One region of the Ruegeria sp. C11 genome, then DNA from elsewhere that is predicted to be linked to it. Evidence: riboswitches for the same ligand, from Rfam matches in the RefSeq annotation. Region 1 holds a riboswitch; the other holds the start of a gene.
The links. A riboswitch is a leader RNA that binds a small molecule or an ion and turns the genes downstream of it on or off. The one in region 1 is predicted to bind thiamine pyrophosphate.

Region 1 (6,724 bases):
TCATTCACCAATGAACATGATGGTGGTTCTTTTGGCGGCGGCGTTCCAGACACTCTATGTCCAGATAATGTCTCTGATCGCTATCCTGTTCATCTATCATGTCACGATCAACCCGTTGGAAATTCAGGATCCGGGCGGCGCATTTGCCATGCTTGTTCTGGCTTGGTTCACAGGCTGCGCTGTGGGGCTGGTATTTCTGGCGATCCAGCCGTGGTTTCCCACGGTTGCAAGTATCGGAAGCAGCGTTTACCGGCGCATGAATATGGTGTTTTCCGGCAAAATGGTCGTTGCCAACGCCTTGCCGCCCTTCATGCTGAAGGTTTTCGACTGGAATCCGCTGTTTCATGCCATCGACCAATGCCGTGGCTTCATCTTCCGAAACTATTTTCCGCGTGTGACCAGCTGGGAATACGCCCTATGGGTCGGCATTGTTCTGGTGATGATTGGCCTGATGGCCGAATTCTATACCCGGCAGCAGGTGTCGAAAAGCTGGTTCGCCCGCCGCTGAGTGTCAGGTCGCGACGCGCAGCGTCAGGTTGAGCCGCCCGCCCTTGAGCAGCAGGCGGGACGAACCGAACCGGATTCGATCCACACCATGATAGGTCAGGCGCGCTGGCCCGCCCATGACCACCACATCCCCCGAACTCAGCCACAGCGATTCGGTTTTGCCGCCCCGGCTGGTGTTGCCGATCCTGAACAGTGCGTCATCCCCCAACGAGATCGAGACAACAGGCCAGGAAAAATCCGCCTCGTCCTTGTCCTGATGCAATCCCATCCGGCTGCCCTCGCCATAATAGTTGATGAGACAACAATCCGGCGCGCGGTCAGCCCCGGTCAGGTGTCGCCAGATATCCAAAACCGATGCCGGAATGTCGGGCCATGTCACGCCCGTGGGGTGGGTGGGCTGATATCTGTAGCCGCTTTTGTCGGTGACCCATCCCAGCGCCCCGGCCGAGGTCATGCGAACCGACATCTGTTTCCCGGACGGGGTCGTTGGCCGGACCAGCGGGGCGGCCTTCAGAATCGGCCGCAACTCCTCGATAAGACCCGACTGTGCCGCCCCGTCCAGATAGCCTTTTCTGATGTCGAAACCGCGCAACAGCAGCTGAGTCATCCCGGAAACCCCAATCCTTTCCAAATCCTTGCCAAAAAAGGCCCGAAAATCGTGAAAACCTGCATTTCACGACGCTTGCAGGCCACGTTTCCGGCCCTTATATACGCCGGGACGCGCGATGGTGTAGTGCTGTCGCGCACATCAGATCGGGGCCGGGATGCCGTAACGGGTTCAGGCCTCGGGACATCGCCTTGAAGAGAAAGGGATCGAACCTATGGGAAAAGTAATTGGCATTGACCTCGGCACAACCAACTCGTGCGTGGCAATCATGGACGGCTCTCAGCCGAAGGTCATCGAAAATGCGGAAGGGGCGCGGACCACGCCCTCGATCGTCGCCTTCACCGAAGATGAGCGACTGGTCGGTCAGCCTGCTAAACGTCAGGCGGTCACCAACCCCGACAACACGATTTTCGGCGTCAAGCGTCTGATCGGTCGTCGTGTGGATGATGCAGAAGTCGAAAAAGACAAGAAAATGGTGCCCTATGCCATCGTAAATGGCGGCAATGGCGACGCGTGGGTCGAAGCCCGCGGTGAAAAGTACTCCCCAAGCCAGATCTCGGCCTTCACTCTGGGCAAGATGAAGGAAACCGCCGAGAGCTATCTGGGTGAGGAAGTCACGCAGGCGGTCATCACCGTTCCGGCATACTTCAACGACGCACAGCGTCAGGCCACCAAAGACGCTGGCAAGATCGCCGGTCTGGAAGTGCTGCGGATCATCAACGAACCGACAGCGGCTGCTCTGGCTTATGGTCTGGACAAAGAAGAAACCCAGACCATCGCAGTCTATGACCTTGGTGGTGGTACCTTCGACGTGACCATCCTGGAAATCGACGACGGCCTGTTCGAGGTCAAATCGACCAACGGTGACACCTTCCTGGGTGGTGAAGACTTTGACATGCGCATCGTCAACTACCTGGCGGATGAGTTCAAAAAGGAACACGGTGTCGATCTGTCCGCTGACAAGATGGCCCTGCAGCGTCTGAAAGAAGCCGCTGAAAAAGCCAAGATCGAGCTGTCCTCGACATCGCAGACCGAAATCAACCAGCCGTTCATCTCGATGGGTTCGAACGGTCAGCCGCTGCACATGGTCATGAAACTGACCCGTGCCAAGCTGGAATCGCTGGTTGGCGACCTGATCAAGAAATCGATGAAGCCGTGCCAGGCCGCTCTGAAAGACGCAGGTCTGTCGCCTTCGGATGTGGATGAGGTTGTTCTGGTCGGTGGTATGACCCGGATGCCGAAAGTGATCGAAGAGGTCACCAAGTTCTTCGGTAAAGAGCCGCACAAGGGTGTGAACCCGGACGAAGTGGTTGCCATGGGCGCCGCCATTCAGGCCGGTGTTCTGCAGGGCGACGTCAAGGACGTGGTTCTGCTGGACGTGACCCCGCTGTCGCTGGGTATCGAAACGCTGGGTGGCGTGTTCACCCGCCTGATCGACCGCAACACCACGATCCCGACGAAAAAGTCTCAGGTCTTCTCGACCGCCGAGGACAACCAGAACGCCGTGACCATCCGCGTGTTCCAGGGTGAGCGTGAAATGGCCGCGGACAACAAGATCCTGGGTCAGTTCAACCTCGAAGACATCCCGCCCGCACCGCGCGGCATGCCTCAGATCGAGGTGACTTTTGACATCGATGCCAACGGCATTGTCTCGGTTTCGGCCAAGGACAAAGGCACCGGCAAAGAGCAGAAGATCACCATTCAGGCCTCTGGTGGTCTGTCCGAAGAGGACATCGACAAGATGGTCAAGGACGCCGAGGACAATGCCGAGGCAGATAAGGAACGTCGCGAGCTGATCGAGGCGAAGAACCAGGCCGAAAGCCTGATCCACTCGACCGAAAAGTCGATGGAAGAGCATTCGGACAAGGTCGATCCGACCACGATCGAAGCCATCGAGCTGGCGATTGCCGCGCTTAAGGACGAGATCGAGACGGACAATGCCGACAAGATCAAGTCCGGCATCCAGAACGTGACCGAAGCCGCCATGAAGCTGGGCGAAGCCATCTACAAGGCGCAGGCTGAAGAAGCGGATGATGAACCGGCAGCAGCAGACGCTGCGCCCGGCGATGATGACATCGTCGATGCCGAATTCGAAGATCTGGATGACGACAAGCGTAACTAACGGGTAACCGGGCCAATGCGGGCCGGTCCGGTTGCCGGGCCGGCCCGATTACGTTGAGGCAGAAGGAAAAACTGATGTCAAAACGCGACTACTACGATGTGCTCGGCGTGTCCAAGGGCGCATCGGCGGACGAGATCAAAAAGGGCTTTCGCAGGAAAGCCAAGGAATTGCATCCCGACCGCAACAAGGACAACCCGGATGCCGAGGCGCAGTTCAAGGAAGCGAACGAAGCCTATGACGTTCTGAAAGACGGTGAGAAAAAGGCCGCCTATGACCGCTTTGGCCACGCGGCGTTCGAAAACGGCATGGGTGGCGGTGGCCGCCCCGGTGGCGGTTTCGGGTCGGGCGATTTCTCCAGCGCGTTTTCGGACGTGTTCGATGACCTGTTCGGTGATTTCATGGGTGGTCAGCGCGGAGGTGGCGGCGGACGCCGGGCCGCGCGCGGGTCCGACCTGCGCTATAACCTGCGCGTAACGCTGGAAGAGGCGTTTGCGGGGATGCAAAAGACGATCAACGTCCCCACTGCGGTTGGTTGCTCGTCCTGTGATGGAACCGGTGCCGAAGGCGGTGCCGAACCCTCGACCTGTCCGACCTGTTCGGGCATGGGCAAGGTGCGGGCTCAGCAGGGCTTTTTCACGGTTGAACGCACATGCCCCACCTGCTCCGGGCTGGGTCAGATTATCAACAATCCCTGTAAATCCTGTCAGGGTGCTGGCCGCGTTGAAAAAGAACGCGCGCTGTCCGTCAACATTCCCGCCGGTGTCGAAACCGGCACCCGCATCCGCCTGGCAGGCGAGGGAGAGGCCGGAATGCGCGGCGGCCCTCCGGGTGATCTTTACATCTTTGTCGAGGTTTCTCCACATCAGCTGTTCGAACGCGATAGCGTGAACCTCTATTGCCGTGTTCCGGTCAGCATGGCCAAGGCTGCACTGGGCGGATCGATCGAGGTTCCCACCATTGATGGCGGTCGCGGCCGCGTTCAGATCCCGGCCGGCAGCCAGTCCGGCCGCCAGATGCGCCTGCGCAGCAAGGGTATGCCAGCCCTGCGCGGCGGCGGTGTTGGCGACATGTTCATCGAACTGGCCGTCGAAACCCCGGTCAACCTGACCAGCCGCCAGAAAGAGCTGCTGCGCGAGTTCGAAGAGCTGGGCGAAGACAACCATCCCGAATCCAAAAGCTTCTTTTCCTCGGTGAAAACCTTTTGGGACGGGATGAAGGGCTAAGCCCGACCACAACCCGAATTCAGGCCGGCCCAATCGGGCCGGCCTTTTTTTGGCCTGATCAATAAGTCCAGATTGGCCTCAATCCCCACAGGATTGGCCCTTGATTCCTGCGCCATCCCCTGAGATTGTCCGCGCCAACCGTTGGGGTGCCCGATTGCGGGCTGAGAGGCGTGGATGCGTTAACCCATCGAACCTGATCCGGGCAATTCCGGCGTAGGGAACGGTCTAAAGACAAGAGAACGTTTTTTATGCCCCGCGTTGCCCAAGTGAATTGGAGCAACCACATGGCGCATATCGCGTTGACAATAGCGGGATCTGACAGCGGCGGCGGAGCGGGCATTCAGGCCGACCTCAAGGCCATGTCCGCGCTGGGCGTTTACGGCGCCAGCGTGATTACGGCGGTCACTGCCCAGAACACGCAGGCGGTTACTGCGGTTCACGGGATTCCGCTGGACGTTATTGCGGCCCAGATCGACGCGGTTCTGAGTGATCTGGATGTCCGGGCGATCAAGATCGGGATGCTTGCCACACCCGAAATCATCCAGACGGTCGCTGATGGGATTTCCGGCTTTGACGGCCCGGTGGTCCTCGACCCGGTGATGATCGCCAAATCCGGCGATGCGTTGCTGGCCCGCGATGCGGTACAATCCCTGCGCGACCTGCTGGTTCCCCGCGCCACGGTGCTGACCCCGAACTTGCCCGAGGCCGCCTGTCTGTTGAATGAAATGGTCGCCGAAACGGATGATGAGATGATCCGGCAGGGATATGCTCTGTCCGCCATGGGGGCCAAATCTGTCCTGATGAAAGGCGGGCACGGCAAGGGCGATCTGTGCCGCGACCTGCTGATCGACAGTACCGGCGTTTTGGCGCAGTTCGAGGCCCCGCGACAGGACACGAAAAACACCCATGGAACCGGCTGCACCCTGTCATCCTCGATTACAGCCGGACTGGCCATGGGGCTGACGGTGCCCGAGGCGACGGCGCAGGCGCATGACTATCTGCAGGGTGCGATCTCGCAGGCGGATGGTCTTGCGGTTGGACATGGACATGGTCCGGTGCATCACTTCCATCGGGTCTGGGGCGCGTGACGGATTTCTCGGTCATAGGTGCCGGTGTCTCCGGCCTTGCGGTTGCGACCGAACTGGTCGCGCGCGGGGCAACGGTTCAAATCTTCGACCCCGGCGGGGTGCCGGGGCCGCATTGCTGTTCCTGGTGGGCAGGCGGCATGCTGGCGCCTTGGTGCGAGTACGAAAACGCCGAAGAACCCGTGCTGCGGCTGGGGCAGCAAGCCATCGGCTGGTGGGCCGAAAAAACTCAGGTAACACGTCACGGGACCCTGGTTGTCGCCAGTGGCCGGGACATGCCCGATCTGCGCCGTTTTGCCCGCCGTACCGAAGGCTTTGCCGAGGTGGATCGGGCGAAAATAGCCGAGTTAGAGCCTGATCTGCACAAATTCGGCAAAGGTCTTTTCTTTGCGGACGAGGCGCATCTTGACCCGCGCAAGGCACTGCAGGATCTCGCGCGCAGATTGCAGGACAACGGCGTGGTGTTTCACCGCAAACTGGCTCCGGCGCGTCTTGAAAACGCGATCGACTGCCGGGGCCTGCACGCCCGCGACCTGCTCTATGACCTGCGCGGCGTCAAAGGCGAGATGCTGGTGATCCGCTGCCCGGATGTCACTCTGTCGCGCCCAGTGCGCCTGCTGCATCCGCGTATGCCGCTGTACATCGTACCGCGCGGAGACGGCGTTTACATGCTGGGCGCGACGATGATCGAATCCGAGGACAGCAGCCGGATCACCGCCCGCTCGATGCTGGAAATGCTCAGCGCCGCCTATGCCCTGAACCCTGCCTTTGGCGAGGCCGAGGTGCTGGAAATCGGCGTCGATCTGCGCCCCGCCTTCCCCGACAATCTGCCGCGTATCCGGCGGCTGGGGCGGACAATCTATGCCAACGGTCTCTATCGTCACGGCTACCTGCTGGCGCCCGCGCTGGCGCAGGGGGTGGCCGATCTGGCGCTGGAAAACAAACATTCGGAGATGGTCGATGAAGATCGTGCTTAACGGCGAACCGCGCGAGGTGCGCGCCGAAACCCTGTCTGAACTGCTGGCCGAATGCGGGTTTTCCGGTCGCGTCGCCACAGCGGTGAACGAAGATTTCGTGCCCTCGGGCCTGCGCGTCGCCCACAAACTGACCGATGGCGACCGGGTCGAGGTCGTCGCGCCGATGCAGGGGGGCTGAGAATGAAACGCTTCTACGGCACTGA
Region 2 (6,724 bases), on a different contig from region 1:
CGATAGTTTCTAAGTTTGGCTTTAGGCGTTTCTTTGCTTCGGTTAAGAGTGTCGCTGAGGTCCCGAAATCCGAAAACGGAATATAGTGGCAGTTCTCCTTCAAGCGTCTACTCATTTCCGCCACCTTGTTCTTCGATGCGCCCAAGCGCACTTCTGAACGCTTTTGGCCAATACTTTTTGAAAACCGCTCGTGTCGAACGCCTAGGATTGCGTGTATTTATACTTGCAGTTCGTATTCTCCATCGACGGTCACTTCACCGTTTGCCGCAAAAGCGCAGGCTTCTTCGAGAGCCGACGTCACCGTGCCGGATACCGAAAACTTTTGTTGAATCGCGATTTTCTTCATGAGGTATTGGCGTGCGCCGATTTTGATTTCGAGGTCCAGTCGCGCCACGGCAAGGTCAATCAGGGATTTGATATAGGTGCTGATCTTTTCCATGACCGCGTTCACGACGACCTTCGCCCGTTCGCCAAGCGCTGAGGTCATTTCCGAAATCTTTTCCTGGGTCCGCTCGATAATCGGACCGGCGGCGTCCATACCTGATTGAACCGCGGACCGTATAGCGCCTTCGGCGAAGTCCCAGATCCGACGGATCCAGGTGTCTTCATCGGTGTCCACAACCGTGTTGAGGACACCGACAGAGTATTTCATGCTATCACCAAAGTGGGTGGCACGCGATAGTGCCTCGTCGTGCAAGTCTTCTGTCAGCGTCAACGGTATCATGTTTTGTCCTCAAATCTGGGCGTCGCCGGGATGATGTCCCATAGGCCCTCACGTTCTTGAAATAGGCCAGTCACTCCTGTCACAATACGCATTTTCGAAGTCTCAAGCCATGTCGAAGCAACTGGTGCGATGCCTGTCCGGAAAAACGCTTCGATCACCTCTTCGCGTTGATAAGTGACATCGCTGGTCATATCGTCAAAGCCGCCCCTTGCGACGGCGCGGGACCGGTTTTCATCGCAGAGCAACGCGTGCAACAAGTCTGCGGCGCAGTCTCGCTGCCGGTTCAACCGCGCAGTCTTTTGCGCGTCGTCATCCAGCAAGCCGGTGGCCTTTGCTGCCACACGGTCTGTCCATGTTATGAGTGGCACGGCTACCGGTTGATCGCCCAAAGCCCACTCGTCCTGGTTTTGCACCCAAGCCAGGGTACGACGGGCGCCTTCATGTCCGCGTGCGACAACTTCGATTTCTGACTGCCGGGCAGGATGGTTCAAAACCCGTTCTCGCACCCAATCTTTCCGAACCGGATGCTTTGCCAGGCTGGATTGCAACAGCTGGTCGAGGAACTGATTGGCGCCCGTGACAAAAAACCAATCCCCATATTCCAGCGTGAGAAAGTGCATGCCGGCTACTTCGGGACTGCCGTAGACCATGCCATTGATGTCCACGATGCGCCGCACTTTCAGCCGCGGCACGCCGGTTTCATCCCAATGGCGTCTGATCTCGTCGAGGTCCTTGGCGGAGATTAACCGGGCGAAGGAATTGTAACTCGACCGGCCGGTTTCCACGTGAACCTCGGTTGTGCGCAAGCTAAGCCCGAGCATGATATCGCCGGTGCAAGGATCGACGTTGATGTGAAAGAGCGCATCCGTTTGGCCAATAGGCAAAAGAAATCCGCGGGACATGACAGCAAAGTCATCGATCACATCGCTTTCGGGATCAGAATGCAAGGCGTGCAGTGTTTTGACACCTTCTGTGGCGACCGCCACAACATGCTGGACATCGGGCGGGTCTCCGACCTGCTCGCGGCGCTCAGTCATAAGTGACATCTGAGCTTCTCGCCGCTGCCGTCGTCCCAGTTCAAGAAACAACTCCATATCACGGGCCGGCGTTGTATCGCTGGGTTGGATCCGCCCTTTCCGGTACCGGGTCGTTGGCTCACGCTTGTCGGGATCGGGTGGCTTGAAGAAATATGCGAGGTCCTCAGGCGGCAGGTCGGCGAGACCACAGACCCAGCGTTTCATCATGTGTTGCGCCGCAACGTGAAACTCTTCGGTCGGCAAGGACAAATCTGGAATGGCATCTTCATATGTCCCAAATCGCGCAGTGTGCTGCAGCAGATTGAACGCCATAGATCCGGATATCTCGGCGGAATGCGTTTGGCGCCAGGCGCTTACGACGGATCGCACGGCAATGTAGCCGGCAAAGTAGACTGCATTCTCTGTCCGCAACACCGCTTCGAGGTGGGACTTGGCCTCTTGCTGCAGTGTATCGGCAGTGGCCGCGTCAAAGTCCTCGACAAAAGCGCTATGGGCTTGGGCCAGGGATTCCGAGGTGTATGTCTCGCCGGGATTGAAATCCACCAGATTTCGCAGGCATCGTGTCAGAATAGTATCGGTGTGCCGGTCGCGCTGCGGGTCAGCCGCCGTTTCGGCATAAACCGCAATACCTTCAAGCCACGGCGTCCAGACATCCTGCAGGATCTGCGCTTTTGCCGCCAATTCGAGGCAGATTTCCGCCTGCCGCAGTGCCAGAGTGCTAGTCCCGCGCCGGGGCGCCAACCCCTTTTGCGTAACAAACGCCCCCATGAAATCGCCTTGTGTGATGTCTACGCCATCCAAGCCCCAAAGCACCATTTCGGCGCGGTACAACGCGGTGCGCAAGGCTGTCAGCGCCCACCCTAAACCACCGTTCAAGGTGATCGCATGGGTCACTTCATGCGAAAGCTGCAATAGTTGCTTGCCAAAGGAGCGGTCGCGCAAGAACGATCGATTGTGCGGAACACACCGGAGGATCGCCGGGTGCTGTATTGTGCGGGTGATCCAATCCGTCGAGACCGATGTCTTCAGCTCGTCAGCCGTCAGATCGAACCAGCGATCATCCACGAGCGAGAGGAAATTCAATTCGACAGGCAGCCTGTCTTTCCATGTTTGGGTCGCTTCGTCCTCAAATCGCGACAGCGCGTAGATTTCCGTGACATCCGCATTCGGCGGCATCAACCCTACCCGTTCCTCTTCCGAATAGAACCTAAGCAGCGTGAGCAAGAGCGGCCGAAGGTCGGAAAAATGGACGAACAAGCGCCACAATTGATCGAGGCAATTTCTCAGAAAGGGCTCTTCCACGCCTTCAAGACGACTGACGGCGATTTCGCTCAGTGCAAAGGCTTCGGCTCTCCGGCTTGGGTCTTTGACCGCAGCATTTCTCACGGCATGCGCAAGGAAAAACGCGCAGGTGGCAATCTGGTGCTTGCGTTGCGCCTTTTCCGCCAAGGCGAGCGCAAATCTGCCGACCGGCTCTCCGAAATCCGGTGCGTTTCGCAAGATATCTATGGCCATAGACGCGAGGTTGTAGGCAAGGTCAGCCTCGCCGAGATCCAACAGGACTTTGGCATGATGAAAGCAGGCGTTTCCAAGCGCCAGTTCTTCGGGTCTGTCCGAAAAATTGATCTCCGTTTGCGACAGGCGAACGGCGACCAACACGGCGCTGTCAAGCAGCGGCGTGAAGCGACAGGCACTCTCCTGCGCGGCTATCCGGTAACCCGAGACGGCCCGTGCAGCATCGGAGGGAAAATGATCAATTTTTCCAATGAACAAACGCAGAAAAATGGCCCAGTACCCAGCTGTGGGCGGCGTCGAAGATTGAATGGCTTCGATAAAGTACTTTTCAAAAAGAGTCGCGTACGCCGGCCGATCGTCATTTAAGGCGGCTTCAATCGCGACCGTGTCTTCCGCCGAAATTGGTATCAAGGCTAAGGATCGGTCGATTTCCTTAATGAACAACTCCCTATAGCCTTGGATTGCCATGTGTGTCGCTTCTTGGTTTGCGCTACTTGGTGCGTATCGTTACAGCCTTCCTTGGATTGATCAAGTTGCTTCAGGGAGCGGCCAGAAAATCTCGATAAAGATCTCTTCAGAGAATTGGAAACGCGCAAGGTATTCGAACGACCGCCCCTTCCGCGACCTGTAAATTGCTGTCCAAGTCCTCGCTGCGCCAAGGACGAATGGCGGCTATCTCTTTGGCCTTGCATCGCTGCAAATCGAGCAGCTGCAGCAATTCGCGAACCGCACATTCCGGACGTTCAAAACCGGGTCTCAGATGACAGTAAAGCAGAATTTTGTGAATTCGCTGCGGTTACGCCAATGACTACTTTTGAAACTTTACAAGCACGCTGTTCGTTCCTATTGAAAACCTATGCAGGGGAGTCCCGCCAAGGGGACTGAGAGGCTGAGTGGGTGAAAACCCGGTGACGCGACCCTTTGAACCTGACCCAGTTGATACTGGCGTAGGAAGCTAAGGTCGTATTGCCAAATCTGGCCCCTGCGATCTGATCAAGGGGCTCGTGTTGAGCCCTTGCCTCCTCACCAAATTCATCTGGTTCTTTTTCGGCTTGAGCTTGAGGAGCGCCAAAATGAATGTCCCAAATCCGAAAATCACCACCGGTGAATTGCCCGCGTCGCGCAAAATCTATGTAGCAGGTGAGCTGCATCGCGATATCCGCGTGCCCATGCGCGAGATTTCAACCCACCCGACAGCAGGAGAGGCGCCTCTGCCGGTCTATGACAGTTCCGGCCCCTATACGGATCCTGACACCCTGACCGATATCAAACAAGGTTTGTCGGCGCTGCGTGTCGAATGGATCAAGGCGCGTGGCGATGTCGAGGAATATGACGGGCGCGAGATCACCGACGCCGACAACGGATTTGTTCAGGGTGACAAACTGACGCCGGAATTTCCGGTCAAACCACGCCCTCTGCGTGGCAAGGACGGCGCAGCGCCGACCCAACTGGCCTATGCTCGAGCGGGCATTATCACGCCAGAAATGGAGTTTGTAGCGATCCGCGAAAACCAGCTTCGCGAGACATCACCCTGTCTTCGGGACGGTAATGATTTTGGGGCTCGCATCCCCGATTATGTGACGCCGGAATTCGTACGCGCCGAGATCGCAGCCGGGCGTGCGATCATCCCCAACAACATCAACCACCCGGAAAGCGAGCCGATGATTATCGGGCGCAATTTCCTAGTCAAGGTCAATGCCAATATGGGCACCTCTGCCGTGACCTCTTCGATGGAGGAAGAAGTGGACAAGATGGTCTGGGCGATCCGGTGGGGCGCGGATACGGTGATGGACCTCTCTACTGGGCGCAACATCCACAACACACGCGAATGGATCATCCGCAACAGCCCGGTGCCGATTGGCACAGTGCCGATGTATCAGGCGTTGGAAAAGGTGAACGGCGTCGCCGAAGACCTGACCTGGGAGGTGTTCCGCGATACGCTGATCGAACAGGCCGAACAGGGTGTCGACTACTTCACCATCCACGCCGGTGTGCGCTTGCATATGGTGCCTATGACGGTGAACCGGGTGACTGGCATTGTGTCGCGTGGCGGCTCGATTATGGCCAAGTGGTGTCTGTACCACCACAAGGAAAGTTTCCTGTATGAGCACTTCGCTGAAATCTGCGAGATTTGCCGCCGCTATGACGTGGCGTTCAGCCTTGGTGACGGCCTGCGCCCTGGCTCGATTGCCGACGCAAATGACAAGGCACAGTTTGCCGAGCTTGAGACACTAGGCGAGCTGACCAAAATCGCCTGGGAAAAGGATTGCCAGGTGATGATCGAGGGGCCGGGTCATGTGGCCATGCACAAGATCAAAGAGAACATGGACAAGCAGTTGGAATGCTGCCACGAGGCGCCATTCTACACACTTGGACCGCTGACCACGGATATTGCACCGGGCTATGACCATATCACCAGCGGCATTGGGGCGGCGATGATCGGATGGTTCGGTTGTGCGATGCTGTGCTATGTCACGCCCAAGGAACATCTGGGTCTTCCCGATCGCAATGACGTGAAAACCGGTGTGATCACCTACAAGATTGCCGCCCATGCAGCGGATCTGGCCAAAGGTCTGCCCGGGGCGCAGCGGCGTGACGATGCGCTGTCTCGCGCACGGTTCGAATTTCGTTGGGAAGATCAGTTCAATCTCTCGCTTGATCCCGAGACGGCGCGGGATTTCCACGACCAGACCTTGCCCAAGCAGGCGCATAAAGTGGCGCATTTTTGTTCTATGTGCGGTCCGAAATTCTGCTCGATGCGGATCAGCCACGACATTCGCAGCGAAGCGCAGAAAGAGGGAATGAAGGCCATGACCGAGAAGTTTCGTGATGGCGGCGATCTGTATATACCCGTGACTGAGCCTGATGAATGATCACGATTGAAGGTGCTTGCATTGCCGACCTCGCGACGGCAATGCAACTTGCACGCTTACTGCCAGCCGCTTTAAAGCCATTGACTGCTAGGCAGGCCTTTGAGAGCGTGGCAAGTTCACAAATGCGGTAAAGCAGCCTTTCAGATGTGCCTTAATTGCACCTGCAGCGAATGACGGTTATGTGGCCGTATCCCTTGCCTTGCCCCACAGATTGCAGGCGCGGCGAATGTCAGCAAGGTCCGCACTTCAGCCGCTCGCACCGCTTCGGTGGATGTCTGCTTCGAGCCCAATCCTGCCAGCATTCGACACATTTCGAATTGTTGGTTTGGGCTTTAGGCAATGCGAAACAGACATAAAGGAGCCGTTTGCGTATCAGAGCAAAGAGATCGCGTTGATCACCGTTTCGCGGTTTTGAACAGCGCCCGTTTGCAAATATTCCATTGCTCTGAGCGCAGCTTCATGGGCTTGGAGGGATGACCCGCCGACGCAATCCTCCACAACGCGGCAGAAGTAGTCTGATTGATGGCCATCAACGAACGTGTAGTGCACACAAACATCGGTCAGGCCCCCGCATA

Region 2: another riboswitch for thiamine pyrophosphate. It lies ahead of thiC (phosphomethylpyrimidine synthase ThiC); the one in region 1 lies ahead of thiD (bifunctional hydroxymethylpyrimidine kinase/phosphomethylpyrimidine kinase).

The regions. Positions count from the first base shown of each region.
Region 1 is NZ_JBQFSB010000010.1:89,433-96,156, forward strand. Features, by position in the region: gene ACR0NA_RS17335 (ABC-2 transporter permease) at 1-508, shown strand, start outside; gene ACR0NA_RS17340 (alpha-ketoglutarate-dependent dioxygenase AlkB family protein) at 512-1,114, opposite strand; gene dnaK (molecular chaperone DnaK) at 1,329-3,236, shown strand; gene dnaJ (molecular chaperone DnaJ) at 3,311-4,459, shown strand; TPP riboswitch at 4,592-4,696, shown strand; gene thiD (bifunctional hydroxymethylpyrimidine kinase/phosphomethylpyrimidine kinase) at 4,744-5,547, shown strand; gene ACR0NA_RS17360 (FAD-dependent oxidoreductase) at 5,544-6,521, shown strand; gene thiS (sulfur carrier protein ThiS) at 6,505-6,699, shown strand; gene ACR0NA_RS17370 (thiazole synthase) at 6,702-6,724, shown strand, end outside.
Region 2 is NZ_JBQFSB010000004.1:3,480-10,203, forward strand. Features, by position in the region: gene ACR0NA_RS08720 (hypothetical protein) at 218-724, opposite strand; gene ACR0NA_RS08725 (hypothetical protein) at 721-2,985, opposite strand; gene ACR0NA_RS08730 (hypothetical protein) at 3,007-3,642, shown strand; TPP riboswitch at 4,127-4,247, shown strand; gene thiC (phosphomethylpyrimidine synthase ThiC) at 4,350-6,149, shown strand; gene ACR0NA_RS08740 (cysteine hydrolase family protein) at 6,522-6,724, opposite strand, start outside.